Regions from separate parts of the Mycobacterium sp. MUNTM1 genome, predicted to be linked through region 2. Evidence: riboswitches for the same ligand, from Rfam matches in the RefSeq annotation. Region 2 holds a riboswitch; the other holds the start of a gene.

Region 1 (7,460 bases), on a different contig from region 2:
GACCACACCGGCGCCGGGCACCGCGGCGCTGCGGCTGCGGATGGCCGGGATCTGCGGATCCGACCTGCACATCTTCCGCGGCGAACTGCCGCTGCCGTGCCCGTTCGCCATGGGCCACGAAATGGTCGGCGAGATAGCCGAACTCGGAGAGGGCCTGACCACCGACGCGACCGGCAAGCCGCTGGCGGTCGGCGATCGTGTGGTGGCGCCGTACTTTTGGTTCTGCGGCAGCTGTCACGCGTGCGCGCGGGGACGCTCCTACGCCTGCCAGAACCTGATGGCCGGGGAATACCGCACGCACGATCAGGCGCCGCACTTCGTCGCCGCCTACGGCGAGTACTACTACACCAGCCGCCGGCAGCCTTTGTACAAGGTTCCCGCGGACCTGCCCGACGAGGCCGTGGCACCGTTGAATTGCGCGCTCGCCCAGGTGCTTTTCGCGCTGCGCGAGGTGCGGCTCGGGGATACCGTCGTCATTCAGGGCGCCGGCGGGCTGGGCATCAACGCCGCGGCCGTGGCGCGGACGGCGGGCGCCTCCGCGGTCATCGTCATCGACAAGATCGCCGCACGGCTCGACGTCGCCGCCGACTTCGGCGCCACCGGATGCATCGACGCCGGCGAGATCTCGGCCGCCGAGGTCGCCGAGCGGGTGCGCGAACACACCGACGGCATCGGCGCGGATTGGGTTCTCGAGGTCGTGGGCGTGCCGGGCGTCATCCCGGAGGGGATCGGGTTCCTGAACAACGGCGGCACGTTGCTGGAAGTCGGCAACGTCGGGACGGGGCGCACCTTCGAGCTCGACCCCAGCGCGTTGGTCTACGGCAACAAGTCCGTGCGCGGCGTCATGCTCTACGACCCGGTCACCCTGGCCACCGGCCTATCGTTCCTGCAGCACACCAGTTTTCCGTTCGAACGGCTGATGCCCAAGCCGTTCCATCTAGTCGACGTCAACGCCGCGTTCGCCGAGGCCGATGCCGGGTTGGTCCCTCGAGGGGCGCTGATCCCGTGACGACCCAGACGGCTCAAACGACCGACACCCGCGAGCTGATCGTGGAGTCGGCGTTCGCGTGTTTCGGCAAGCAGGGATTGCAGAAGGCGACGATCGTCGACATCGCCAAGCACGCCGGGGTGTCGCGCAGCACGATCTACGAATACTTTTCCGACAAGGCCTCGATTGTCGAGGCCTGCGCCGAACACGCATCGCAGCGGTTCTATCGCGAGATGACCAAGGCCATGGACCGAGGCGGTACCCTGGAGGACAAGCTCTGTGCCGCAGCGGTATTCGTCACGCAGGCGCGGCGTGCGATTGCCTCCGAGAAGTACTTCGACGAGGACGCGATCAGCCTGCTGCTGACCAAGGACGCGGCGGTGCTGCTGCGCGAATGTGTCGAGTTCTTCGCCCCCTACCTGTCGGCCGCCCGGCTCACGGGCGAGGTGCGCAAGGACCTCGACATCGAGGCCGCCGGGGAATGGTTCGCGCGCATCCTGTTCTCGCTGTTCAGCACGCCGTCCCCGACGCTGGACATGAACGACCCCGACGTGGCGGCGGAATTCGTTCGGGCCCACGTGGTGCGCGGCTTCGCCAGCGACCGTCCGCGGCGGCGTTGAGTGTGACGCCTCGGCGTTGAGTGTGACGCCTCGGCGGGGATTATCGGCGTGTCGCCGCCCAGCATTCACACTGGGCAGCAACGATTCAGGCTTGTGACCGTCACGGCCGCGCCAGCGCCCGCAGGAAGAACGCCAGGTTGGCCGGGCGTTCGGCCAGCCGCCGCATGAAGTAGCCATACCACTGGGTGCCGAACGGGACATACACCCGCACCCGGTTACCGGCCGCGGCGAGACGCCGCTGCTCGTCGTCGCGAATGCCGTAGAGCATCTGGTATTCGAATTCGCGGCCGCGACGGCCCGATTCGCGTGCCATCCCGGGCACCGCGCCGATGATCTGCGGATCGTGGGAGGCCACCATCGGGTAGCCGGACCCGGCCATCAGCACCCGAAGGCAAGCCAGATAGGAGTCGGTGACCTCGGTCGGCTCGCGGTAGGCCAGCGAGGCCGGCTCGTCGTAGGCGCCCTTGCACAGGCGGACCCGGGCGCCCGACGCGGCGAATTCCTCGCAGTCATCCCGGGTGCGCCGCAGATATGCCTGCAAAACCACGCCCAGCCAGGGGAAGTCGGCTCGCAGGTCGCGCACGATGCGCAGCGCCGAATCGGTGGTGGTGTGGTTCTCGGCGTCCACCGTCACCCACACGCCCGCACGCTGGGCGGCGTCGCAGATCGACCACGCGTTCTCCCGCGCGATCTTGTGCCCGTCGCGCTCCAGCGACTGCCCCAGCGCCGACAGCTTGACCGAGACTTCCAAAGGACGAATGTCACCGGCATCGCCGAGGCGGCCCAGGTTCTCGACCAGATTCAGGTAGGTCCGCACCACCGCGTCGGCGTCGTCGGCGCTGGCGACGTCCTCGCCCAGATAGTCGATGCTGACGCCCCGGCCGGAATCACAAAGCGCCGCCGCGCTGTTCAGTGCCGAATCGATCGTCTCACCGGGCACGAACCGGCGCACCACGCGCCGGGTGACCGACAGGCGTTCGGCGGTGCGGCGCAACCCTTCTCGGCGGCTCGCGGCAAGGATCACCGGGCGCAGGGTGGTAGCGAACAGCCCGGCCATCAGTCGGCGCCCATGTGCGGATACGTGTGGTCGGTCGCCGGGATGAAGGTCTCCTTGATGGTGCGCGCCGACGTCCAGCGCAACATGTTCAGCATCGATCCGGCCTTGTCGTTGGTGCCCGAGCCACGCGATCCCCCGAACGGCTGGCGCCCCACGACCGCGCCGGTCGGCTTGTCGTTGACGTAGAAGTTCCCGGCGGCGAACCGCAACCGCTCCTGCGCGGTCAGCACGGCGCCGCGGTCGTCGGCGATGACCGCGCCGGTCAGCGCGTAGCGCGACCCGGTGTCGACGACGTCGAGGATTCGCTCGTAGTCGTCGTCGGGGTACACGTGCACCGACAGCAGCGGGCCGAAGTATTCCGTCGCGAACGACTCGTCGGTCGGGTCATCGGACAGCAACACCGTGGGTCGCACGAAATAGCCTTCGCCGTCGTCGTATTCGCCGCCGACGGCGATGGTGACGTGCGGCGCGCCCTTGGCGCGCTCGATGGCGTCGACATTTTTGATGAAGGCGCGCCGGTCGATCAGCGCGCCGCCGTAATTGGTCAGGTCGGTGACGTCGCCGTAGCGCAGCGCGGCGGTCTTGCCCAGGAAGTCGTCACCCATGCGGCGCCATACCGATTGCGCGACAAAGGCCCGCGACGCCGCCGAGCACTTCTGCCCCTGATAGTCGAACGCGCCGCGAATCAGCGCCGTGCACAACACCTTCGGGCGTGCCGAGGCGTGGGCGACGACGAAGTCCTTGCCGCCGGTCTCGCCGACCAGCCGCGGATAGCTGTGGAAGCGGCCGATATTGGCGCCCACCTGCTGCCACAGATGCTGGAAGGTCGCGGTCGACCCGGTGAAGTGGATGCCCGCCAACCGCGGATCGGCCAATGCCACATCGGAAACCGCGAGGCCGTCGCCGGTGACCAGGTTGATCACCCCGGGCGGTAGCCCCGCGGCTTCGAGCAACTGCATGGTCAGATACGCCGACAGCGTCTGGGTGATCGACGGCTTCCACACCACCGTGTTGCCCATCAGCGCGGGCGCCGTCGGCAGGTTGCCCGCGATCGAGGTGAAGTTGAACGGCGTGATCGCGTAGACGAAGCCGTCCAGCGGGCGGTACTCGCTGCGGTTCCACTCTCCCGGCCCGCTGATCGGCTGCTGCGCCAGGATCTGTCGCGCGAACGCCACGTTGAAGCGCCAGAAGTCGATCTGCTCGCAGGGCGAGTCGATCTCGGCCTGATAGACGGACTTGGACTGGCCGAGCATCGTCGCGGCGGCGATCTTCTCCCGCCACGGCCCGGCCAGCAGGTCGGCGGCCCGCAGGAACACCGCCGCTCGCTCGTCGAAGGGCAGTGCGGCCCATGCGCGTTTCGCCGCCATCGCGGCCTCGATCGCCGCCGTCGCGTCCGCGTGCCCGGCGTTGGTCAGGGTGCCGAGCTTCGCGGCGTGCCGGTGCGGCTGGACGACGTCGATGCGCTCACCGTCGCCCATCCGGTGGGTGCCGCCGATGACATGCGGCAGGTCGATCGGGCCATCGGCGAGCGCGGCCAGTTCGGTGCGGAGCCGGGCGCGTTCCGGCGAGTGCGGCGCATAGTCGTGGACCGGCTCGTTGGCCGGCATCGGGACCTGGGTTATCGCGTCCATGCAGCAAGGATCCTCGCGGCGGCCCGGCGAGGAATTAGCCGATCGGACAATACAGGTAGCTATCCATAGTAGAATCGGACAACATGGCCGGTGTGGGGCTCGGGCAGCTACTGCTCGCGCTGGATGCGACCCTGGTAAGCCTGGTCGACGCGCCACGCGGCCTGGACCTGCCGGTGGCCTCGGCGGCATTGATCGACTCCGACGACGTGCGGCTCGGGCTGGCGGCCGCGGCGGGCGCAGCCGATGTCTTCTTCCTGCTGGGGGTCGCCGACGACGAGGCGCTGCGCTGGGTGGACAAGCAGGCGCGCGAGCGCGTCCCGGTGGCCATCTTCGTCAAGGAGCCGTCGAATGCGTTGGTGGCCAAGGCCGTTGCGGCCGGCTCGGCGGTGGTGGCCGCCGACCCGCGGGCGCGCTGGGAGCGCCTCTATCAATTGGTCAACCACGTCCTGGAGCATCACGGGGACCGCGCGGACGCGACGGACGACTCGGGCACCGACCTGTTCGGGTTGGCGCAGTCGCTCGCCGACCGCATCCACGGCATGGTCAGCATCGAGAACGCCCAATCGCACGTATTGGCCTATTCGGCCTCCAACGACGAAGCCGACGAGCTGCGCCGCCTGTCCATCCTGGGCAGGGCGGGCCCGCCCGAGCATCTCGAGTGGATCGGCCAGTGGGGCATCTTCGACGCGCTGCGGTCGGGCGGCGACGTCGTCCGCGTCGCCGAGCGGCCCGAGCTGGGCCTGCGCCCGCGCCTGGCCGTCGGCATCTACCGGCCCGCACCGGATGCGCGGCGGCCGCCGGTATTCGCCGGAACCATCTGGGTACAGCAAGGCTCGCAACCATTGGCCGACGACGCCGAGGAGATGTTGCGGGGCGCCGCCGTGCTGGCCGCTCGCATCATGTCGCGGCTGGCGGCCCGGCCGTCGACGCATGCCCGGCGAGTGCAGCAGCTTCTCGGCCTCGCCGATGCCGAGGCCCTTGCGCACGTCGACATTGCCGCGGTTGCCGGTGAACTCGGCCTGGTTGCCGACGGCGACGCGGCGCTGATCGGTTGGGACGCGGCGGCCGACGCAGCCGGTCACGGCCGTCTCGCCGACGTTATCGCGCTGAGCGCCAGCGCTTTTCGTTCCGACGCGCAGGTCGCCTCGAACGGCACCCGCACCTATGTGCTGCTCCCCCAGACGCGCAACCGCTCGGTCACCTCGTGGGTGCGCGGCACCATCGGCGCCATGCGCGCCGAACTCGGGGTGCAGCTACGGGCGGCCGTCGCCGCACCGATCGCCGGCCTGGCCGGGATTGCCGCGGCACGCATAGAGGTGGACCGAGTGCTGGACAGCGCTGAGCGGCACCCGATTTCGTTCGGCCAGGTGACGTCGCTGGCCGAAGCGCGTACCACCGTCCTGCTCGACGAGATCGTGACCCTGGTCGGCAGCGACGAGCGATTGATCGATCCGCGGATCGTGGTGCTGCGCGACGACGAGCCGGTGCTCGCGGAGACGCTGCGGGCCTATCTGGATGCCTTCGGCGACATCGCGGCGGCCGCGCAAGCGTTGCGCGTGCATCCGAATACGGTTCGCTACCGGGTTCGGCGTATCGAGAAGCTGTTATCGGCATCACTGGCCGATCCCGAGGTGCGGCTGCTGTTTTCGCTCGGGTTGCGGGTGCTGGAAAGTCGATGAGTCGGTCATCGCCGGAACTGTCGGACGATTTGCTGGCTTTTGGACGAAGCGGATGCAACAATGCCACCCGTAAGGTGATGACGATGTAGGAAGCCGGTGTGAATCCGGCGCGGTCCCGCCACTGTCATCGGGGAGCGACCCTCAACGGCCACGGCTGAGAAGTCGGAAGGCGAGGCGAGCAGCGATCCGAGAGCCAGGACACTCGCGTCATTGCGTCCTGCGACCCGGGGCGGAGCACCCCGAGAGAGCTGCCAACGTCCATGTCTGTTCCGGCATGGGTGGCCGTTGATGCTGCCACCAATTCGATGCCTCGCCGCCGCGCCCGTTCCTCTGTTGCCCCCGCGGCCGAGCCGGCCCCGTCGATCGGCTTCACAGCCCCGGCAAGAGGTTTCGGCGATTGGTGCGGTCGATGACCGCGCCGATCTGGATGGCCTCCCCTCCGGAGGTGCATTCGGCGCTGCTGAGCAGCGGGCCGGGGCCCGGCCCGCTACTGGCCGCGGCGGCGGCCTGGACCTCACTGAGCGTGGCATACGCCGAGTCCGCCGACGAGCTGGTTGCGCTGTTGGGCGGCGTGCAAGCCGGCAGCTGGGAAGGTCCGACGGCCGTGGCCTACGCCGCCGCGCACGCGCCCTATCTGGCGTGGCTGGTGCAGGCCGGCGCCGACAGCGCGGCCATGGCCGCCCAACAGGACATCGCCGCCGCGGCCTACACCGCGGCGCTGGCAGCCATGCCGACGCTGTCCGAGCTGGCCGGCAACCACGCCACCCACGCGGTTTTGACGGCGACGAATTTCTTTGGCATCAACACCATTCCGATCGCGGTGAACGAAGCAGACTACGCGCGGATGTGGATCCAGGCCGCCACCGTGATGAGCACCTACCAGGGCGTGGCGACGGCCGCGGTGGCCGCCGCGCCGCACGCCGAACCGGTGCCGCGAGTCAAGCAGGCTACCGCGCTGGCGGCCACCACGGAACAGTCGTCGTATCCCCCGGACACGCAGAACCAGTGGCTGGACTGGTTGCAGCAGACCGGGTTTGTCGACTTCTATAACCGCTACATCCAGCCGTTGATCGACCAGCTGATGAACAACCCGTTCTTCCAGTCCCTGTTTTCCGGTTTCGACCCTTGGCTGCCTTCACTCGGCAACCCGCTGAGCTTCCTGAACCCGTTCAATATCGCGTTCGCCCTTGGCTACCCGATGGATTTCGGGTCGTACTTCGGCTATCTGGCGCAAATGTTCAGCTTCGTCGCGGCGGATCTTGCGGCGGCGTTCGCCTCGGGCAACCCCGCCACGATCGCATGGACCCTGTTGTTCACCACCATCGAAGTGGTCGGCACGATCATCACCGACACCATTGCGCTGATCAAGACGTTGCTCGAGCAGCTGGTGGTCCTGATCCCGCTCATTGCGCCGCTGCTCACCGTCGCTGTGGTCCCGTTGGTCGTCCCCACCTTGGTGGGGGGCTTGGCGGCCCTGACGGGCCT
Region 2 (7,460 bases):
ATGCGGTGCCCGCGCAGCGACTGGCCGCGGCCCCCGCGGACGACCTGGCGGCGGTGATCGACGACGTGCTGATCGCCACCGCGGCCGACGCGCTCGGCGCCGCACGCGCGATCATGGGCCTGGCCGTCGAATACGCGAAGAGCAGAACACAATTCGGCCAGCCGATCGGCTCCTTCCAGGCCATCCAGCACCTGTGTGTGGACATGTTCGAGACGGTCGAACTGGCTCGCAGCGGCGTGATCCACGCGCTGTGGGCCAGTGCCGCGTTTGCGGGAGCCGACGGCCAGTCCGGCGAAGAGCGTCACCTTGCCGCGCTGCGCGCGAAGGCGTTCGCCGGGCGATTGGCCACCGTGGCAGACACCGCCATCCAGGTATTCGGTGGGATCGGCTACACCTGGGAGCACGATGCTCACCTCTACCTCAAGCGCCTGCTGAGCTGGAGCGCGTTGCGCGGCGGTCCGGACGAGTATCTCACCGAACTCGGTGCGCGCCTTGCCAAGAGAGGCCGTCAGTGATGGATATCGAGTACCTGCTCACCGCGACGCCCTCGGCCCGCAAATCGCTCGACCTCGACGCGCAGGTGGACCCCGACGACATCCGCGACTGCCTGCGGATCGCCCTGCAGGCCGCGAACGGGTCGAATGCCCAGGCTTGGCGCTGGCTGGTGATCTCGGATCCAGCGCTGCGCACCAGGATCGCCGAGCTGTATCGCCAGGCCTACCTGCTGCGGGTCGGTGGACAGCTGATCGCCGACCTGATGCCCGCGGGGACTCCCGAGAGCCGGGTGATGTCGTCGACGGAGTGGCTGGTCGAGAACATGGCGAGGGTTCCCCTGCTGGTAATCCCTTGCTATGAGCCCTATCTGCCCCGCATCGAGGGCGACGAGTCGTTTCACCTGGCCACGTTGTACGGCTCGATCTTCCCGCCGGTGTGGAATTTCCAGTTGGCGCTGCACACCCGGGGTTACGGGGCGTGCATCACCACCCTGCATCTGCATCACGAAGCGGAAATCCGGAACCTGTTCGGGATCCCGCCAACCTACGTTCAGGGTTGTCTGTTGCCGGTGGGGCGGCTGCGGGCGGGCCGCACGTTCTCACCGGCGCCCCGGCGGCTGCTCGAGGAAGTGGTTGCGCGCGACCACTGGGACGGCGCCTCGCTCTAGAATGGGGCTCTCACCGCTTTGTGCAGCGCATTCATCGCGCGCAGTCTGATAGCCTCTAACAAAGATTTGGTTCGGCAAGAGAGGACGAATGCGAATGTTCGCCACCCCGCACTCGTCCGGATTTGCACCCCGCTAACCATGGCGAAGGCCGAGTCACTGCGAGCCAGCGGCACAGCTGATTCTCCGACCCGCCGCGCCGAGATCCTGGCCACCGCCGCGTCACTGATCGCATCGTCGGGGCTGCGGACGTCGCTGCAGGAGATCGCCGATGCCGCAGGCATTCTTCCCGGCAGCCTGTATCACCATTTCGAGTCCAAGGAAGCCATCCTCGTCGAACTGATCCTGCGCTACCAGGAGGACCTGGAGCGCATCGGACGGGCCGCGCAGGAGAGGCTGGACGGACCCGACGCTCGCCCGGTCGCCGACCAGATCATCGAGCTCGGCTCCGCGATCGCCAACTGCGCCGTCGAACACCGCGCGGCCTTGCAGATGTCGTTCTACGAGGGGCCGGGTACGGATCCGGAGCTGACCAAGCTGACGCAGCAGCGGCCGGTGGCCATCCAGGAGGCGATGCTGCAGACGCTGCGCGCCGGCCGGTGGAGCGGCTACATCAAACCCGACATCGATCTGCCGACGTTGGCCGATCGCATCTGCCAAACCATGCTGCAGGTCGGCCTCGACGTCATGCGGCACAGCTCATCGGCCAACCAGGTTGCCGAACTGTTGTGCCGAATCATCCTGCAGGGCTTGGCAACTCGTCCTCCCACCGACTCCGCGCTGGACCGGTCCAACGCCTTCGCCGCCGCCAAGGACGTCATCGCGACGTGGTCCGACGACAGCGACGCGGACCCGAGCGACAAGGCGGCGCTGGTGCGCGCGGTGGCGCGAACCGAGTTCGGGCGCAGGGGGTACGAGGTCACGACCATCCGGGACATCGCCTCGGCGGCCGGCCTGGGCACCGGCACGGTGTACCGGGTGATCGGATCAAAGGACGAACTCCTGGACTCGATCATGCGTTCTTTCGGCAAGAAGGTGGAGGCGGGCTGGATCAGCGTGCTGCGTTCCGACGCCACCCCCACCGAGAAGCTGGACGCGCTGAGCTGGGTCAACGTCAATGCGTTGGATCAGTTCTCCGACGAGTTCAGGATTCAACTGGCCTGGATGCGGCTGTCGCCGCCGACCGCGAATCCGGGCTGGTCGTACACGACGCGCCTGCGGCAGATGAAATCGCTGCTGTCCGAAGGGCTTCGCTCCGGGGAGATCGCGATGGACGCCCCGTCGACCGCCATGCTGGCGCGCTGCCTGATCGGCCTGCAGTGGATTCCGGAGAACATCCTCGCCGAGATCGGGAAACGCCCCGCTTTGCTGCATGTTCGCGACACGGTGCTGCGCGGCGTCGCCGTCCGCGGCAAGTAAACCCCAATTAACCGCCCCGGTATTGAACCAAATAACTGTTACCCATACAGTTGAGCAGTTAGAACCGCGTTGGCATTATCCGAGAAGGGGATTTCCATGACCATTGTCGATCGGTTGCGCTACGACGGCAAGCGCGCTCTCGTCGTTGGCGGCGCGACTGGCATGGGCGCCGCAGCGGCCAAGTCAGCGGCCGAGCTGGGTGCCGAAGTCATCGTGATGGACTACGCGCCGGTGGACTTTCACGTCGCCCAGTCCGTTCAGGTGGACCTGCGCGACCCCGCGTCCATCGATTCCGCCCTCGAGCAGATCGAGGGCCCCATCCACGCGGTGTTCTCCGCCGCCGGCGTCGCCGACGGCACGATCGACCTGATGAAGATCAACTTCATCGGTCACCGCCACCTCATCGACCGGCTGCTGGAAAAGAACCAGCTGCCGAACGGCGCGGCGATCTGCTTCATCTCCTCCGTGGCCGGCATGGGCTGGGAGAACGACCTGGACCTGATGCTGGAATTCCTGGCCACGCCGGACTTCGCGGCGGCCGAGGCATGGTGCCAAGCGCACGAGGCCGAAGGCATCAACCATTACGGCACCAGCAAGAAGGTGATCAACACCTACGTGGCCACCCAGGGCTATCCGCTGGCGAAGAAGGGCATTCGGATCAACGCGATCTGCCCGGGCCCGACGGATACCCCGCTGGCCCAGGCGAACGCGGACCTGTGGCTGTCCTTCGCCCAGGACTACCGCGACGAGACCGGCTCGAAGGTGCACACCCCCGAGCAGATGGGCGACGTGATGACCTTCCTCAACAGCGAGGCGGCCTGCGGCGTCAGCGGGATCACGCTGCTGGTGGACTCCGGACACACCATGGCCTCGATGACCGGTGCCTACGCGCCCGGCAAGCCGATCATCGACATCATCATGGGCAAGGTGAAGCTTTAGTGGCGATCGCGAGCGCGGCGTAGCCCGGCGAAGCGGGTCGCCACCATCAGGCTTAGCCACGCTACCGTCGGGGGCATGGCACGAGTCATCGTCGTCGGCGGACACGGCAAGGTCGCGCTGCAGCTCGCCCGGATCCTGACCGAACGCGGCGACCGGGTGAGCTCGGTCTTCCGCAATCGCGACCAATCCGACGACGTCGCGGCCACCGGCGCCGAGCCGGTGGTGGCCGACATCGAGGGGCTCGACACCGACGCGCTGGCCACCCTGGTGGCCGGGCACGACGCGGTCGTCTTCTCGGCAGGGGCGGGCGGAGGCAATCCGGACCGGACCTATGCCGTCGACCGCGACGCGGCGATCCGGGTGATCGACGCCGCCGCACGGGCGGGCGTCAAGCGGTTCGTGATGGTGTCCTACTTCGGCGCGGGTCCCGATCATGGTGTGCCGCAAGATGATCCGTTCTTCGCCTATGCCGAGGCCAAGGCCGCCGCGGATGCCCACCTGCGGGACAGCGGGCTGGACTGGACGGTGCTGGGTCCCGGCCGGCTAACACTGGAACCGGCGACCGGCAAGATCGTCCTTGCGAAGGGCAAGGGAGAGGTATCCCGCGCAGACGTCGCGCTCGTCGTGGCCGCCGCGCTGGCCGACGATTCGACCATCCGGCGGACCATCGAATTCAACAACGGCGACATCCCGATCGCCCAAGCGCTCGCGAACTGACTAAACTGCTCCTCGCAGCTGGTCTGCTTGCGTCGCAACCGCGGCGCGGGCATCGAGCGAGGCAACGTTAGTAACGCTTCGTGAGAGGGAACCCGGTGAGAATCCGGGACTGTCCCGCAACGGTATGCAGGAACGACCGCCGTCAGAGTTTTTGGCAAGCACTGGTCACCACGACTGGGAAGCGACGGCCATTAGGAGCACCGCCCCGGTGCACGCCTGCGAGTCCGGAGACCTGCCAGCTGTGCCGGGCGCGCCGCGTCCGGCGGCTCATCGCCTCGTGGAATGGGCGTTAGGCTGCAGCCGTTGCGGTTAGTACTCGGGTACGCACCGCTAACGGATCGGCTGCACGTCCGCCGGCGGTGACCACCACGTCGATTGAAGGACGAATATCGTGACCCCTCAAGCATTCACCGCAACGGTTGTCGGCTCGCCACGCATCGGTCCCAAGCGCGAACTCAAGCGCGCCACCGAGGGCTACTGGGCCGGACGCACCAGCCGAGCCGATCTGGAAAAGGTCGCCGCCACGCTGCGCCGGGACACCTGGAAGGGCTTGGTCGACGCCGGCCTGGACTCGGTGCCGGTGAACACCTTCTCCTACTACGACCAGGTGCTCGACACCGCAGTCATGTTGGGCGCGCTGCCGGACCGGGCCGCGCAGGTCGCCGACGACCTCGACCGCTACTTCGCGGCGGCGCGCGGCAACTCCGAGGTCGCGCCGCTGGAGATGACCAAGTGGTTCGACACCAACTACCACTACATCGTCCCCGAGATCGGGCCCGCGACAACGTTTTCGCTGAACCCGGACAAGGTGCTCTCGGAGCTGAAGGAAGCCCGAGGCCTTGGGATTCCGGCCCGGCCGGTGGTCATCGGCCCGGTCACGTTCCTGCTGCTGAGCAAGGGCGTCGACGGTGGCGGCGCGCCGATCGAGCGGCTCCAGGAGCTGATCCCGATCTACTCCGAACTGCTGTCGCTGCTCGCCGACAACGGCGCGCAGTGGGTCCAGCTCGACGAGCCGGCGCTGGTCACCGACATCTCCCCCGACGCGCCGGCGCTGGCCGAGGCGGTCTACAACAAGCTGGGTTCGGTGAGCAACCGGCCGGCCATCTATGTGGCCACCTACTTCGGTGACCCCGGCGCCTCGCTGGCCGGGCTGGCCCGCACGCCGGTGGAGGCGATCGGCGTCGACCTGGTCTACGGGGCCGACACCGCGATCGCCGGGGTGCCCGAGCTGGCCGGCAAGACGCTGGTGGCCGGTGTCGTCGACGGACGCAATATCTGGCGCACCGACCTGGACTCGGCGCTGGGCACGCTGGAGACGCTGCGGGGCTCCGCGGCCCACGTGGCGGTGTCCACGTCGTGCTCAACGCTGCACGTGCCGTACTCGCTGGAGCCCGAGACGGACCTGGACGACGCACTGCGCAGCTGGCTGGCGTTCGGGCAGGAGAAGGTCGCCGAGGTGGTGACGCTGGCCCGGGCGTTCAACGAGGGCCGCGACGCGGTCGCCGACGAGATCGCCTCGTCCAACGCCGCGGTGGCGTCCCGCAAGAGCGACCCGCGCCTGCACAACGACCGCATCCGGGACCGCATCGACTCGATCGTCGCATCGGGTACACACCGGGGTGACGCCGCCCAGCGCCGCGCCAGCCAGGATGCGCGACTGCACCTGCCCCCGCTGCCGACCACCACCATCGGGTCGTTCCCGCAGACCGTCGAGATCCGCAAGGCGCGCGCCGCGCTGGTCGCCGGCGAGATCGACGAGACCGAGTACCAGAGGCGGATGAAGCAGGAGATTGCGGATGTCATCAAGCTGCAGGAGAGCCTCGGGATCGACGTGCTGGTGCACGGCGAGCCGGAGCGCAACGACATGGTGCAGTACTTCGCCGAGCAGCTAAACGGCTTCTTCGCCACCAAGAACGGCTGGGTGCAGTCCTACGGCAGCCGCTGCGTGCGCCCACCGGTGCTCTTCGGCGATGTGGTCCGCCAGCACCCGATGACGGTGGAGTGGGCCAAGTACGCGCAGTCGCTGACCGACAAGCCGGTCAAGGGCATGCTGACCGGCCCGGTGACGATCCTGGCGTGGTCGTTCGTCCGAGACGACCAGCCGCTGGCCGACACCGCCAACCAGGTGGCGCTGGCCATCCGTGACGAGACCGTGGATCTGCAAGCGGCGGGCATCGCGGTGATCCAGGTCGACGAGCCCGCGCTGCGGGAGCTGTTGCCGCTGCGTCGCGCCGACCAGGACGACTACTTGCGTTGGGCCGTAGGGTCTTTCCGCTTGGCCACCTCCGGCGTCGCGGACTCCACCCAGATCCACACCCACCTGTGCTACTCGGAATTCGGCGACGTGATCGGAGCCATCGCCGACCTGGACGCCGACGTGACGTCCATCGAGGCGGCACGCTCACACATGGAGGTGCTGGAAGATCTGAACTCGATCGGCTTCTCCAACAGCGTGGGCCCGGGCGTCTACGACATCCACTCGCCGCGGGTGCCGAGCACCAACGAGATGGCCGAGTCGCTACGCGCGGCGCTGCGGGCCGTGCCGGCCGAGCGGCTGTGGGTCAACCCCGACTGCGGTCTGAAGACCCGCAACACCGACGAGGTGAACGCGTCGCTGAAGAACATGGTCGCCGCCGCCCAGGAGGTCCGGGCCGGCGTCTAACCCTCAGCGGGGGGCCGAGCGACACGCCAGCGTGGCGCTCGGCCTTCGCCGTCACTCTGGCGTGGCACTCGACGGCGACTCGTCCGAAAGCAGTTGCACCGGAACGTCGTCGGCCCACGGCTGGCGGACCACCATGTCGGCGACCCGGACGATGCCGCGCTCGAATTCACCCGTCGCCGCGTCGACCAACCGGTACTCCTGGGTCTGCTTGTGAATCGGTTGCGCGTCGAGCAGAACCACGCGGACCTCGCCCGGTTCGAAGTGGCAGCGCTGCTGCAGGGCGGCGATCAGTTGCTCGTTGTGCATGTGGCCGTCGCCGAAGTTCCAGCCGATCGCGGTGCTGCAGATCCGCTCGCCGTCGGTGATGACGTAGTCGTCCTCGTTCTGCCCCGCCATGGCGCGGTGTGCCAGCGTGAACAACGCGCGGCCGTGAGTGTTGAAGCCGCGGAACGCATATCCCATGTAGATCGGGATCTGCGCCGCCTCGGGGCTGCCGTAGAACCGCTCCAGCTGGGCCTGCGGCATGCTCGCGATCGCGACGATGCCCCTGCCGATCTTGTCGCT

Evidence for each region. Region 2 has a riboswitch for cobalamin ahead of metE (5-methyltetrahydropteroyltriglutamate--homocysteine S-methyltransferase). Riboswitches for the same ligand answer to the same signal wherever they lie in the genome.
Region 1: linked by a shared signal. The riboswitch ahead of ACYQ8K_RS27480 (PPE family protein) and the one ahead of metE (5-methyltetrahydropteroyltriglutamate--homocysteine S-methyltransferase) in region 2 are both predicted to bind cobalamin.

What each region holds. Positions count from the first base shown of each region.
Region 1 is NZ_BAAGDE010000076.1:17,188-24,647, forward strand. Features, by position in the region: gene ACYQ8K_RS27455 (zinc-binding dehydrogenase) at 1-1,009, shown strand, start outside; gene ACYQ8K_RS27460 (TetR/AcrR family transcriptional regulator) at 1,006-1,608, shown strand; gene ACYQ8K_RS27465 (proline dehydrogenase family protein) at 1,709-2,665, opposite strand; gene pruA (L-glutamate gamma-semialdehyde dehydrogenase) at 2,665-4,296, opposite strand; gene ACYQ8K_RS27475 (PucR family transcriptional regulator) at 4,380-5,975, shown strand; cobalamin riboswitch at 6,019-6,199, shown strand; partial or broken gene ACYQ8K_RS27480 (PPE family protein) at 6,385-7,460, shown strand, end outside.
Region 2 is NZ_BAAGDE010000051.1:3,413-10,872, reverse strand. Features, by position in the region: gene ACYQ8K_RS23485 (acyl-CoA dehydrogenase family protein) at 1-515, shown strand, start outside; gene ACYQ8K_RS23480 (nitroreductase family protein) at 515-1,162, shown strand; gene ACYQ8K_RS23475 (TetR/AcrR family transcriptional regulator) at 1,301-2,578, shown strand; gene ACYQ8K_RS23470 (SDR family oxidoreductase) at 2,675-3,517, shown strand; gene ACYQ8K_RS23465 (SDR family oxidoreductase) at 3,593-4,234, shown strand; cobalamin riboswitch at 4,286-4,488, shown strand; gene metE (5-methyltetrahydropteroyltriglutamate--homocysteine S-methyltransferase) at 4,626-6,896, shown strand; gene ACYQ8K_RS23455 (DUF3556 domain-containing protein) at 6,948-7,460, opposite strand, start outside.